One region of the Cyclobacterium sp. 10D3-21 genome, then DNA from elsewhere that is predicted to be linked to it. Evidence: riboswitches for the same ligand, from Rfam matches in the RefSeq annotation. Region 1 holds a riboswitch; the other holds the start of a gene.
The links. A riboswitch is a leader RNA that binds a small molecule or an ion and turns the genes downstream of it on or off. The one in region 1 is predicted to bind thiamine pyrophosphate.
Positions count from the first base shown of each region.

Region 2: linked by a shared signal. The riboswitch ahead of AC0L7T_RS18640 (class I SAM-dependent methyltransferase) and the one ahead of AC0L7T_RS02605 (TonB-dependent receptor) in region 1 are both predicted to bind thiamine pyrophosphate.

Region 1 covers NZ_CM147924.1:575,298-583,061, forward strand. Annotated here, with positions in the region: gene AC0L7T_RS02580 (gluconate 2-dehydrogenase subunit 3 family protein) at 1-372, opposite strand, end outside; gene AC0L7T_RS02585 (TonB-dependent receptor domain-containing protein) at 522-2,774, shown strand; gene AC0L7T_RS02590 (nitroreductase family protein) at 2,799-3,407, shown strand; gene gldD (gliding motility lipoprotein GldD) at 3,407-4,021, shown strand; gene AC0L7T_RS02600 (fatty acid desaturase family protein) at 4,116-5,183, shown strand; TPP riboswitch at 5,233-5,329, shown strand; gene AC0L7T_RS02605 (TonB-dependent receptor) at 5,412-7,764, shown strand, end outside.
Region 2 covers NZ_CM147924.1:4,817,547-4,825,310, reverse strand. Annotated here, with positions in the region: gene AC0L7T_RS18645 (AIR synthase-related protein) at 1-919, opposite strand, end outside; gene AC0L7T_RS18640 (class I SAM-dependent methyltransferase) at 920-1,642, opposite strand; TPP riboswitch at 1,712-1,807, opposite strand; gene AC0L7T_RS18635 (D-arabinono-1,4-lactone oxidase) at 1,976-3,892, shown strand.

The sequences.
Region 1 (7,764 bases):
TGCCATTCCTTTCACAATCGCCTCTTCTGCTTCTTTTTGGTCCATTTTTGAAAATGCCTTGCCAAAGGTTTTCTTTGAAAATTCCTCCCAGCCTTTAAGCCCTTTTACGAAACCTGCTTGCTGTTCAGTGCCCAGGCAGTCGTTGCTCATTACAAGTACAAAGTCCTGAATCATTAATTCTTCAGCCTTCTTTAGTGTAGTGCCTGGAAAAATGGTATTTGTTACCTGAGTGAGTAAAACTTTATCACTCTGGGTGATGTTTAGGTTTTGATAGGCTTGCAAAATGGATTCCTCGCTGAAGTCGCAGGCAGGTATCAATACCGCCCCTCCGGTTAGAATCGCTAATTGCTTCATAGCTGATCTTCTATCCATAATCTTTTTTGGGTAAAATGAAAATACACGAACAAGTTATCAAAATTTTGATTAAGTGAGCAAGGTTTTTTTCATCGGTGGTGCATTACTACAAAAATGCCGTAATTTTGGCTTTGAAACTTAACCACAACTATTATAAAATTTACAAAATGAAATTAAAATTATACCTATTAATATTATGCCTTCTTCCGCTGGGGCTTTGGGCACAAACGAACATCAAGGTATTGGATGCCGAATCCCGAGAGCCAGTAGCCTTTGTCACGGTTAAGGTAAATACAAAAAAAGCCATAACAGCCAATGCAAACGGAGAATTGACGGTAAGCCTGAGCGAGCCTTCAAACTTGCTTTTTTCACACATAGCCTTTGAAGAGCAAGCTGTATTGGTGCCCTCATCAGGCGAGATTACTGTTTTTATGGTAAGGGGGGAAAATGCACTTACCGAAGTATTGGTAAGTTCTTTTGAATCAGAGCGTCCATTGTTGGAACAGGCAGCTGGTATAGCGCGTGTATCTGAAGCAGATTTGTACCGGTTCAATGAAACATCCATTGTTCAGGCGTTTAATACCAAACCTGGAATTCGAATTGAAGAACGGGCACCTGCCAGTTATAGAGTGTCTATCCGTGGTAGTTCATTGCGCTCCCCCTTTGGCGTGAGAAATGTTAAGGTTTATTGGAACGGTATGCCTTTTACCGCGCCAGATGGCACTACGCCTTTGAATATGCTTGACCTGTCCAATATTCAAAATACGGAAATTATTAAAGGCCCTGCAGGTAGTATCTATGGTGCTGGAAATGGAGGGGTGATTAGCTTTACCAGCAAAGAAACGGTGGATGAAAATAGGATTGGGGCAGACCTTTCTGTTGGAGCCTTTGGTTTGGTTCGCTACCGTATGGGCATCGACCAAAAACTGGAAAATGGAGGCATTAGCGTTTCTTATGCCAAACAAAAGTCGGACGGGTACAGAGACCATACTGCCATGGACAGAGAAGTGCTGCAGGTTACCGGGTATTTTCAACCATCTAAGAAGCAGAAACTAACTACCCAAATCCTGTATTCTGATCTTTTTTATGAATTACCAGGAGCGCTAACGGCTGATCAGGTGGCAGAAAACCCAAGACAGGCAAGGCCAGGATCAGCAGCACAGAATGCATCCATCGACCAAAAGTCATTGTACGGTACCTTGTCTCATGACTATAGGTTTAACCATAACCTGGACAATAAAACCTCCCTTTATATCAATACCACGGATTTTGAGAATCCTTTTAACCTGGATTATAAAACAGAAACGCAATACGGTTATGGTGGAAGGACAAGTTTCACCTATGACGATATTTGGTCCAATGTACCTGTAAGGCTTATCGCTGGTGGAGAATACCAACTTTCTAAAACTTCGGCGCAAAACTTCGGAAACAATGGAGGTAAAATTGATACCATCCGTTTTGGTGATGAGCTATTGACCAAAACCGCTTTTCTTTTCCAGCAGTTGGAAGCAGAACTCTCCGATAGGTTCTTAATGACCATAGGCTTGAGCGAAAACTTTTCTAGTTTTAACATCGCTAGAAACATTGATATGATCAATGGTGTGCCTTCCAATGCCAAACGAACTTTTGATCCGGTGATCGTGCCTAGGATTGCGCTTTCAGCAAAATTGAACACCAATGCTGCGGTATATGGCAGTATCAGTTCAGGGTTTTCACCTCCTACCATTGATGAAGTTAGAACAAACGAAGGATCAATTAACCTGGACCTGGATGCTGAAAAAGGGGTGAATTATGAATTGGGTTACCGCTCAAGTTTCAATAAGGGTAGGGTCAATGTAGATGGATCTGTTTTCTACTTTAAGCTAGATGAAACCATTACCACTTTTGTCAATGAGCAAGGCGTAGTCCTCTTTAGAAATGCGGGTGCTACCAATCAGAAAGGAATAGAATTGTTGGTTGATTATGCACTTATAAGAAAGCAAATGTCATTTGTCCAGGAGGTTAAAGTGACCCATTCATTTACTGGACATTATTTTGAGTTTGTAGACTTTGTAAAAGGAGACAACGATTACAGTGGAAATGACCTAACGGGAGTAGCCCCCAATACCTTGGTCAATCAATTGGACATCAAAACCAAGCCTGGTTTTTACCTTAACTTTACCCATCAATTTGTGGATGACATTCCATTGAATGATGCCAATACCGTATTTCAGGATTCCTATCACTTGATGAATTCAAGAGTAGGATGGAGAGGTGATGTTGGAAAAGCGCTTGACCTTGAATTGTATTTAGGGGTTCAAAATTTAACCAATGCCAGTTATAGCCTGGGAAATGACCTTAATCCTTTTGGAGGGAGGTATTTCCAACCTGCTGCCACAAGAAACTTTTACGGAGGAATAAAGGTTGGTCTAAAATATTAGTAGTTTCAAAAAATAAAATCAAATATGAACAATAGGCCTGTATTTAATATAGAAGAAGTCAATAAAATCATTAGGAATAGAAGGTCCCAATTTGTAGCTCAGTTTAAGGAAAATGATCCAATAGACGAGAGTATCATTAAAGAGCTTTTAGAAAATGCCAACTGGGCACCTACGCACAAGCTTACTGAACCATGGCGTTTCGTAGTGTTTTCTGGCGAAGGCTTAAAAACATTGGCTGATTATCAGTCAAACTTGTACAAAGAGCGAAGTGAAAAAACTGGGATTTTCAAGGAGGCTGTTTACACCAAATTGAAAGAAAGTCCTTTAAAGGCTTCTCATGTTATCGCCATAGGTATGAAAAGAGACCTGCGCGCCAATCTTCCTGAAATGGAGGAAATAGCCTCAGTAGCGATGGCGGTTCAAAACATGTATTTAACAGCAAGTGCAAGAGGATTGGCAGCTTACTGGAGTACAGGTGCACCTACCTTCTGGCCAGAAGCCAAAACCTTTTTTGGGTTAGCCGAAGAAGACCTATTAATGGGTTTTTTCTTTGTTGCCAAGGCGGCATCAGACAAATGGCCTGAAGGAAAAAGAACGCCAATTTCTGAAAAAGTGACTTGGGTGAAAGAATAATGGTTTTTCTAAAAAAACAATTTCAAAATCCTGCTTTGGCCTTTTGTTGGTTGGCTATGCTTTTGATTGGGGCTTGTAGTGAAGACTACCTCCCCAAACCCAAAGGCTACAACCGCATTGATTTGCCAATGCGGGATTTTGTTTCTTTAGATAAAGAACTGCCCTATAATTTTGAATATTCCGTTCATTCTCAAATAGAACGCGATTCATTTAACCTGCAGGAAAAAACGTGGGTCAACGTTCACTATACTGATTTTGATGCCAGGGTTCACCTGACTTATAAACCCATCAATGAGAATAATGCTTTATTTAAGACCTATTTAAATGATGCGATGAGTCTTACTTTTAAGCATCAGGTGAAGGCTTATGGTATCGATGAAGCCGTGTTACTAACACCCAAGGGCTACACTGGTTTCGTCTCTGAATTGACCGGAGATGTGCCCACCCAATTTCAATTTTTTGTTACAGATTCAACACAACATTTTCTTAGAGGAGCGTTGTATTTTCAGACAGCGGTTAAGAACGACTCTTTGGCTCCTATCATTGAATATATCAAAACAGACATGATGCATTTGATCAATAGCCTATCTTTTGAATTGAAAATGTCAGATTAATGTGGTACCTTTAAAGTATACACCCCCAATCTTTTTTCTCTAATTTGCTTAAGCCAAGTAGTATTATCCTAAATCATTTACCTATAATCAATATATGGCGACGCCAAAATTCTCCAGACCTAAAATCAATTTCAATCAAGTTGTGAAATTAAGGGTGAGCGAATATTTTAAAGCTCAAAATATTGCTCGTTCAGGAAATTCCCAACTATTTATAAAAGCAGGAATCATTGTGGCGGCATTTGTATTGTTATACATCCACCTTGTGTTTTTTACCCCTCATTGGATTTTAGGATTGTTTGAATGCTTAGTTTTGGGCGCATTAACTGCTTTTATAGGCTTTAATGTAATGCATGATGGCGCGCATGGTAGTTTTAGTGACCGGCCTTGGGTCAATACCCTGGCAGGGATGTCCATTAATTTTCTGGGGGCGAATGTTTTCATGTGGAAGACCAAACACAATGTTGTTCACCACTCTTTTACCAACGTAGATGGCGTAGATGATGACCTGAACGCCAGGCCATTTTTGCGCCTTTCTCCAAGTCAAAAGAAATTCAAAATACACCAATTTCAACACTATTATTTTATTTTCACCTATTCCCTATTGTATCTCTATTGGGTATTTTTCACAGATTATAAAAAGTATGTTACCGGAAAGGTAGGAATCGTGCCTATTCAAAAAATGAAACTGTCTGATCATATCAGTTTTTGGGGTTTCAAGGCGCTTCATTTGGTTCTTTTTGTAGCCATACCCATTTACATGGTTGGATGGGGCCCATGGTTAGTAGGTTTTCTTGTGTATGGCCTATTTGCAGGGCTTGTGCTGACACTTGTTTTCCAATTGGCACACAGCCTGGAAGAAACTGCCTTCCCTGTTCCTGAGCCTGCGTCCAATTGTCTGGAAGACGAATGGATGATTCATCAGATAAGAACGACTGCCAATTTTGCTACTGGCTACAAAACACTTACTTGGTTTTTGGGAGGCTTAAATTTTCAAATAGAGCACCACCTGTTTCCTAAAGTCTCGCATATTCATTATCCTGCTTTGAGTAAAATCATCAAACAAACCTGCAAGGATTACAATATTCAATACCTTGAACATCAACAATTGAGAAGGGCTTTTATTTCCCATTTCCGCCATTTGAAGGGATTGGGGAACGCCTGAGCATAAGGTGAAAGTTTGTCATTTTAAATAATACCAGCTACATTTGTGGCAAGATCATTAGGGGTGCCTTAATATAACGGGCTGAGATCATACCCATATCACCTGATCCGGATAATGCCGGCGAAGGGAAATGTGAAATAGCTAATCGTACGTAATGCTATTGGGTAAACAACTAAAGTAGAATTGTCCCCTCATTTCTGCTATGTTTAACCAGAATAATTTATTAACATGATTCGTATTTGTTTTTCAGCAATATTTTTATTGCTGTGTCAATTGTCTATTGCCCAAAATAGCATCCGGGGAATTATAAAGGATGCTGAAAATGACTTACCTCTTCCAGGTGCTACCGTGTATTTGGAAGGTACCCAGAAAGGTGCTGTAAGTGATCAAAATGGAGCCTTTCAGATAAATAATCTGAACCAGAAAGCGGCAACATTACGCATTTCTTTTGTAGGCTATACCACCAAAACGGTAAATATCCCACTTCCTCAACGAGAAGATCTACTAATTGTCTTAAACTCAACCACCCTTACCACTGAAGAATTTATTGTTTCAGGAACAAGAGCATCGGAGACTACTCCCACTACCTTTCAAGTGATTAGTAAGGAAACCATTGGGAAAGACAATCTGGGGCAGGACTTGCCTCTTCTGCTAAATTATACCCCATCCATTGTTACGCATTCTGATGCAGGAACAGGCGTAGGCTACACGGGTATGCGGATCCGGGGAACAGATCAAACCAGGATCAATGTCACCGTCAATGGAATACCGCTTAATGATGCCGAATCTCATGGTGTCTTTTGGGTGAATATGCCCGACTTTGCCTCCTCAGTGGATAACATTCAAATTCAACGTGGGGTAGGTACTTCCACCAATGGTGCAGCTACTTTTGGGGCCAGCCTTAATATTCAGACCGACACCAAAAAGGAAGAAGCTTACGCAGAAACGGACAATTCCTATGGCTCCTTTAATACCCGGAAGCATACCATCAAAGCCGGTACAGGATTGATCAATGACAAATGGGCAGTGGACGCCCGTCTTTCTCAAGTCACTTCTGATGGGTACATAGACAGGGCTTTTTCTGACCTGAAATCTTACTTTGTATCCGGAGGCTATTATGGGGACAATCATGTGTTTAAGGTAAATATCTTTGCTGGGGCAGAACAAACTTACCAGGCCTGGAATGGAGTGCCCGAAAATCTACTTGAAACCGATCGGACTTTCAATGGCTATACCTATGAAAATGAGACCGACAATTACCAACAAAACCATTACCAGTTTATCTATGCTGGAACATGGGCGGATAATCTGAAAGCTAATTTTGCTTTGCATTATACTGCCGGACAAGGATACTATGAACAATTTAAGGGAGATGATGACCTGGAGGATTATGGTTTTGACCCAATTGAAATAGGTGATCAGGTAATTACCAGTACCGATATTATTCGAAGAAGATGGTTGGACAATGACTTTTATGGGGCTGTATTTTCCCTGAATTACGTTTCAACCAACGGAAGATTAGACGCTATCCTGGGTGGTGGCGCCAACCGATATGATGGAGACCACTTCGGTGAAATCATCTGGATGGGAAACACTGGGGATATCAATATTAGAGACCAATATTACAACAATGTGGCTGTAAAGGATGATAGGAACGTGTACCTAAAAGCCACCTATGAGGTAAAGGAAAGATTGTACTTGTTTGCAGACATGCAAGTAAGAGGGATTGACTATTCTTTTGATGGTAAGAATAGCGATCAAAGAAACGTTAGTGGCAATCAATCCTACACTTTCTTCAACCCTAAACTTGGCTTGTCCTATGAAACGGGTACTGGAAAAACCCTATACGCTTCTTATGCGGTTGCCAACAGGGAGCCTGTAAGGAGTGATTTCACAGATTCTCCAATATCAGAGATCCCAAGACCTGAGAGACTAAATAATGTAGAGGCGGGAATTAGGGTAAAGACCTCCAAATACCAGTACAATGCGAATCTGTACTATTTGGGCTATAAGGATCAATTGGTGCTTACTGGCCAATTGAATGATGTAGGGGCTTATATCCGGGAAAATGTTGCCAGTAGTTATCGGGCAGGAATAGAACTTGACGGTGCGGTAGTGCTCTCCCCTCTTTGGACGCTCGGAGGCAACATCGCTTTTAGTCAAAACAAGATCGATACCTATACTGAGTACAGCGATGTGTATGACGAGAACTGGGATTTTACAGGGCAGGAAAGCATTATTTATACCAATACAGACATTGCTTTTTCTCCTGACATTGTAGCTAGTGCCATTATAGACTTCAGGCCAATAAAAAACCTGGAAGTCAGTTTGCTCAACAAGTATGTAGGCCAACAATTTTTGGACAATGCGCAACAAGAAGCAAGGAGCCTGGATGCTTACTGGACTTCTGACTTGAGATTTGTTTATTCCTGGAAACCAGGGTTTGTAAAAGAAATGGTGTTTTCCGGCAAGGTTAATAATTTATTCAATAACCTCTATGAGCCAAACGGATACACTTTTGGTTATTTCGTTCCTTCCAGCGAAGGACAGGGCATGGAGCGTGTGGCAGAAAACTATTATT
Region 2 (7,764 bases), 2.9 Mb from region 1:
CAGTACAGGCAATATTTTCATTCGCCAAGCGACTTTTTATTTTCTCTACCTGGTCTTTTTTGCAAGTAATCAGCATGGAACCTGCTCCAATGCATTGCAAAGGATCCAGCGAGAAAAGGCGACAAACGGCTTCCTGTATTGCTCCAACGGGTATCAAGTCCTCTTCAATGACAGCCCCACAGTTGGCTGCACTAGCCAACTCATAGATTGCGCCCAATACGCCACCTTCGGTGACATCATGCATGGCAGTGACACTGTTTTCAGCTGCATTTCCTCTAGCTGTTATTGCATCTTTGATAGAACTTGTTTGGTAAAATGAATCCGAAGCTCCTTGATATACCTCTTTTCCGAGTTTGTTGCTTACTGTTTTCGGAAAACTCATGGCCAAAATAGCAGCAGACGAGATGGCTGCTCCTTTTGTTACCAAAATACAGTCACCAGCTTGGGCTTTGGGGGTGGCTAGCATTTGGTCTTTTGGGGCGATGCATATAAATGTGCCTCCTCCTGCGATAGTAGAATTTTGTCCTTCGACAAAACCGGTATGGCCTCCAGTGATGGCAACGCCCAAAGCAGCACAATACTCGTGCACATATTGCCAATAAATTTTGAAATCAGCCTGGCTTAAAGTAGCAGGAAGGTTCAGTACAAATTGGCCAAATTGGGGGGCAAAACCTGTGGTGGCCATGTCGTTGGCCATTAAATGAACGGATAACCACGCGGATTCCTGTAATCCAAGCGTTTGAATTAAGGAAAGCGGATCACTGGTGAGGGCCATGGCCTGTCCTCCTGCCAATTCTACAATGGATACGTCAATGCCGAATCCAGGCCCAACGAGTACCTTTTCATTGGGTGTCCCACAATTGGAGGTTATAAAATCACCCAATAATCTTTCATCAATCTTTCCGGCTTTTTCGCTCATTTATTGAACATCGTTAAATTGCACATAAAGGCCAAAGAAATCACCATAAGGCATGTTCCATTGCTGTACAGGAAACCATTTAGGTAAACCGGTACAAGACCAGGTAATGGTATAATCTCTTCCTTCCAAGGCCTCCTCTATAATCTTGATAAGGTGTTTGGGCGTGTAAAATGTTGCGGTGACATAAAAAGGGTTCTTTCCAAAAGCTTGTTGCACCCGACGACGAAGGACTTTGGGAGAGTTCTTGTTCATCATTCCCATCGCAATACCATATTTGCCAACCCTGGCCGCTTCACGGATCACCTTGACCGGGTCTTTGTAGTATTCAAAAGTGGTGATAAAGGCAAGGGAATCAAAAGTATTGTCTTTGAAGGGCATGTGGTGAGAATCGGCCATTACCAGATCCCCATCAAACAAATGGATGGCCTGAGATAGCATTAAAGGAGAGATGTCTCCTCCAGTAGATTCTATGCCTATTTCTTTCCACCACCTGGTAAACCTTGTCGTGCCACAGCCAAATTCCAATAGGGTTTTCACCCTTTTGTCCTTGGTTACCAACTGTTCCATTATTTTTTTCTGCCACACCTCAGCTCTTTTGTAGCGGCCTTCATACCAAAGTTCATAGGTATCTGTATGGTCTCTGTTGAAAAACCATTCAGGTCTGTTTTGCCAGTTTCGCTGTTGCTGAGGGATCAGCCCCATTTTTTGCTTTTCTATTTCCATTTTGTAATTCGTTTATAAAAAAAACATTCGACCGAACAAAACCAGTGGAATGTAGCTTCAAATTACAAAAGGAAATCTGGCTTGCATCCCTACGTTGGCATTATCCAAATCAGGTTCCGGGTATTTTCTCAGCCTGACTTTTGTCAAGCACCCCGTGCATATTTTACAGCCACAAAGATATCGAATAACCCATGTAAAGCAAGCAGTATTTCCAATGGCAATACTAAGACTGTTTTTAAATTGAAATTAATAAAGCATAAATCATGTGGGTTTTTAATATTTTCGATAAATTAGGTAGTTGTTTAATGGTTTTTAAAATAGAAGATTAGATACATGTCCGCATTAACGAAATTTATTACCTGGAAGAAAGGTAATACAGTAGTCTCTTGGGTGCTTTTTGGATTATTGGTTCAGGTAGTTTTTAATAGAAAGAATGTTCCGTCTCATATTGAAGTGTTGGACGATACCCTAACCCATCATTGTTCCAGAACGAAAAGAAATCGCTGGGTTAATGTTATCAATTTTGTGGTTACACCAAGGTTTATAAGAAGGTTAATTGAGGGCCAATTGAATAAAAAAATGGCAGAACATGAGCGTGTGATTTTATCTCTTGACAAGGAGCTGACCAAGGATGATTTTTTCGAGAAGGAGAAGCCACTCAGACGGAAGTGGAGCAATTGGTATGGCAATCATTTTTCTGAACCGCTAAAGTTTTTTGTGCCTGGAAATGGGGACTATGAGAATTTCACTTCCGATGATGAATCCTGCAAATGGTATGATTTTAAGGGCTTGTTGGATGTGAGTGAAATGGTGAAGAATGCTGAGAAAGAAAATAGAAAAGTGAGGGCAGTAGGTTCTGGACATGCGCTTACGGCAGTAGCCCAATGTGAAGATTTTTTGGTTTGCACCCAAAACATGAACATGACCCAGCGGCCTGCCAAGGAGTGGATAAAAAAGGAATACAAGGATGGTTTTGATGTAGAAGTGAATTTTTGCAATAAAAAATCTGTGGAAAAGCATTTCCTTTTTGAAACGGGGGGTGGAACAAAAATCAGGCATTTGATACAAGCTTTGACAAAGCATGGTTTGGCACTGATCAATCAGGGTGGCTCAAGTATTCAGTCTATAAGCGGAGCGATTGCCACCTCTACGCATGGGTCAGGAATTGGAATTGGTCCCGTATCTGTTTTTGCCAAATCAATGACCATTGTGGGCAAAGGGGGAATGATTTTTAGAGTAGAACCTAAGGATGGGATAACTGACCCTGTTGAATTTAATAAAGATGATCAAGTTAAAAAGTACGGAATTGAATTGATTCAGGACGATGAGAAATTCAATGCGGTAATGGTGGGTATTGGTTCCGTGGGGATTGTATTTTCTATGATCTTAGAAGCCCAACCCAATTACAGGCTTTTTGAAGAGCGGATTAGCTACAATTGGGAAGAGCTTAAAGCAGAGATGCAAAAAGAGGATGTGCATACATTCATCAATGCCCACCGTCATTTTGAAGTTTTGATCAATCCCTATCGGGACATGACTGCCGAAACAGAAGATGGGAAACAAAGAAAATGTTTGGTGACCACAAGGGATTACAGTGAAAAGTCAAATAGGGAACAAGCGGGAAGGGAAAGGAATTATATTTCCTCCTTTATCTCAGGAATAGCGATTTCTGGTAGACTCTCTCCTTGGGTGTTCAATAAAAACCATCAGGCCATTCCAGCAATGACCAACAATTCCATTCACAGACTCGTAGACCACCGTGGGGATGAAGGAGGAGGCTTTGAAGATGAGTCTCGTTTTGTGCTGGACCAGGGGTTGGGAGAACTGAAATTCTATGGCTATGCAGTAGAATTTGGATTTCCGTTGGAAAAGGTATTTGATGCAGTAGATCTAATTATTAAAGTCTGTGAAGAAGCCCAACCTTACCACCACCTTTTGGCAGCGCCTTTTTCTTTGCGGTTTGTCAAACAATGCGATGCCCATTTATCCATGATGAACCAGCACGATACCTGTATGATTGAACTGGTAAGTGTAAAAGGTGTGACCGGAAGCTTGCCTTTGTTCAGGCGTTTGGAGAGAGAATTGCTGGACTTTGGTGCCATTCCTCATTGGGGGCTTTCTGTGGAGCCCTGGTATAGGGAACGGGTGGAGAAAGCATTTCCACGCTTTAAGGATTGGGAAGTGCAGCAAGCCTTTTTTGGAGGAAAAACCTTTAAAAATGCCTTTTTAGAACGAATTCAAGATTCTTAATCCTTTGTTAAATTTCACTGTTTGTGAATTTGAAAGTAGCTTCAGGACCTAACAACCCAAATCTATAATTGGATAAGGCTTGTGATGTAGAGTCTTGTTCAACCCGCTATCGGGGTTGAGGAATAGATGTGGAATTGGCCGTCGACGGGTTTTCACCCGTGGCTATTATTGGTGAAGCCCTACAGGCTTCTTTCGATTAACATCAGTTCGATTTTAATACTTGCTGGTAAAATTAGGTTTATTTAGTGAAGCAGTTCCCTCCTTGAAATAGACACAGAAAAAGCAGATAAGGAGAGTCCCCCTTTCTTTTAAAGGGGGCAAGGGAGATTTTTTCGCAACCCTCACCAATATCAGACTTGTCTTGATGTGGATTTTCACAGCTTTCTTCACTTAAAGCCCTCTCTAAATCTCGGAATGACAGATTTTAAAATTCAGGGTTAAGGAGCCACTGGCATTAGCGAAAAGCCTGTTTCACTATTGAGCTTACAGGAGGCTAATGCCCAATAAATGCCAACTCATTTACACCCCGGGTCGCACCTCCTGCGTCGGCTAACCCAGGGCTACAAAGATTGCACTCCGCTGGAGTGCTGCATTGGATATTGTCATCTGGATTTCTGCGTTTTTAAAATGTTAATTCTCGGAATGAGGAATTGGCGGGTAATGAACCACCAGAACGTCATTGCGAACCCTTTTTTGGGGAGGGGTTGTATAGGAAAAGGGTGTGGCAATCTCATAACGTTGGAGATTCCTTCGACTTTCTCTACGCAAAGCCCCTGCAAAACCTACTGATAACAGATTTTAAAATTCAGGGTTAAAGGGCCACTGGCATTAGCGAAAAGCCTGTTTCACTATTGAGCTTACAGGAGGGTAATGCCCAATAAATGCCAACTCATTTACACCCCGGGTCGCACCTCCTGCGTCGGCTAACCCAGGGCTACAAAGATTGCACTCCTCTGGAGTGCTGCATTGGATATTTTCATCTGGATTTCTGCGTTTTTAAAATGTTAATTCTCGGAATGAGGAATTGGCGGGTAATGAACCACCAGAACGTCATTGCGAACCCTTTTTTGGGGAGGGGTTGTATAGGAAAAGGGTGTGGCAATCTCATAACGTTGGAGATTCCTTCGACTTTCTCTACGCAAAGCCCCTGCAAAACCTACCGATAACAGATTTTAAAATTCAGGGTTAAGGGGCCACTGGCATTAGCGAAAAGCCTGTTTCACTATTGAGCTTACAGGAGGCTAATGCCTTACAAATGCCAACTCATTTACACCCTGGGTTGCACCTCCTGCGTCGGCTAACCCAGGGCTACAAAGATTGCACTCCGCTGGAGTGCTGCATTGGATATTTTCATCTGGATTTCTGCGTTTTTAAAATGTTAATTCTCGGAATGAGGAATTGGCGGGTAATGAACCACCAGAACGTCATTGCGAACCCTTTTTTGGGGAGGGGTTGTGTAGGAAAAGGGTGTGGCAATCTCATAACGTTGGAGATTCCTTCGACCTTCTCTACGCAAAGCCCCTGCAAAACCTACCGATAACAGATTTTAAAATTCAGGGTTAAGGGGCCACTGGCATTAGCGAAAAGCCTGTTTCACTATTGAGCTTACTGGAGGCTTATGCCTTACAAATGCCAACTCATTTACACCCTGGGTCGCACCTCCTGCGTCGGCTAACCTAGGGCTACAAAGATTGCACTCCTCTGGAGTGCTGCATTGGATATTTTCATCTGGATTTCTGCGTTTCGAAAATGATAGGTCTCGGAATGAGGATTCTTTTATCATCCTGGCTTGAACTCAGATTATTACATTTTAAATAAAATTGTTCCTGGTATTTATTTGCAAATTTCGTGGCAACTTTAAAGTAGCTTCAGGACCTAACAGCCCAAATCTATGATTGGATAAGGCTTGTGATGTGAAGTCTTGTTCAACCCGCTATCGGGGTTGAGGAATAGATGTGGAATTGGCCGTCCACGGGTTTTCACCCGTGGCTATTATTGGTGAAGCCCTACAGGCTTCTTTCGATTAACATCAGTTCGATTTTAATACTTGCTGTTAAAATTAGGTTTATTTAGTGAAGCAGTTCCCTCCTTGAAATAGACACAGAAAAAGCAGATAAGGAGAGTCCCCCTTTCTTTTATAGGGGGCAAGGGAGATTTTTTCGCAACCCTCACCAATATCAGACTTGTCTTGATGTGGATTTTCACAACTTTCTTCACTCAAAGCCATCTCTAAATCTCAGAATGACAGATTTTAAAATTCTTGTTGAGGAGCCACTGGCATTAGCGAAAAGCCTGTTTCACTATTGAGCTTACAGGAGGCTAATGCCCAATAAATGCCAACTCATTTACACCCCGGGTCGCACCTCCTGCGTCGGCTAACCCAGGGCTACAAAGATCGCACTCCGCTGGAGTGCTGCATTGGATATTGTCATCTGGATTGCTTCATTTCGAAAATGATAGGTCTCGGAAGGACGGATTGGCTGATATAGACCTACCAGAACGTCATTGCGAACCCTTTTTTGGGGAGGGGTTGTGTAGGAAAAGGGTGTGGCAATCTCATAACGTTGGAGATTCCTTCGACTTTCTCTACGCAAAGCCCCTGCAAAACCTACTGATAACAGATTTTAAAATTCAGGTTTAAGGGGCCACTGGCATTAGCGAAAAGCCTGTTTCACTATTGAGCTTACAGGAGGCTAATGCCTTACAAATGCCAACTCATTTACACCCCGGGTCGCACCTCCTGCGTCGGCTAACCCAGGGCTACAAAGATTGCACTCCTCTGGAGTGCTGCATTGGATATTGTCATCTGGATTGCTTCATTTCGAAAATGTTAGGTTTCGGAAGGACGGATTGGCTGATATAGACCTACCAGAACGTCATTGCGAACCCTTTTTTGGGGAGGGGTTGCGTAGGAAAAGGGTGTGGCAATCTCTTTAAGTTAAAGATTCCATCGACTTTCTCTACGCAAAGCCCCTGCAAAACCTACCGATAACAGATTTTAAAATTCAGGGTTAAAGGGCCACTGGCATTAGCGAAAAGCCTGTTTCACTATTGAGCTTACAGGAGGCTAATGCCCAATAAATGCCAACTCATTTACACCCCAGGTCGCACCTCCTGCGTCGGCTAACCCAGGGCTACAAAGATTGCACTCCGCTGGAGTGCTGCATTGGATATTGTCATCTGGATTGCTTCATTTCGAAAATGTTAGGTTTCGGAAGGACGGATTGGCTGATATAGACCTACCAGAACGTCATTGCGAACCCTTTTTTGGGGAGGGGTTGTGTAGGAAAAGGGTGTGGCAATCTCATAACGTTGGAGATTCCTTCGACTTTCTCTACGCAAAGCCCCTGCAAAACCTACCGATAACAGATTTTAAAATTCAGGGTTAAGGGGCCACTGGCATTAGCGAAAAGCCTGTTTCACTATTGAGCTACTGGAGGCTTATGCCTTACAAATGCCAACTCATTTACACCCCAGGTCGCACCTCCTGCGTCGGCTAACCCAGGGCTACAAAGATTGCACTCCGCTGGAGTGCTGCATTGGATATTGTCATCTGGATTGCTTCATTTCGAAAATGTTAGGTTTCGGAAGGACGGATTGGCTGATATAGACCTACCAGAACGTCATTGCGAACCCTTTTTTGGGGAGGGGTTGTGTAGGAAAAGGGTGTGGCAATCTCATAACGTTGGAGATTCCTTCGACTTTCTCTACGCAAAGCCCCTGCAAAACCTACCGATAACAGATTTTAAAATTCAGGGTTAAGGGGCCACTGGCATTAGCGAAAAGCCTGTTTCACTATTGAGCTACTGGAGGCTTATGCCTTACAAATGCCAACTCATTTACACCCCGGGTCGCACCTCCTGCGTCGGCTA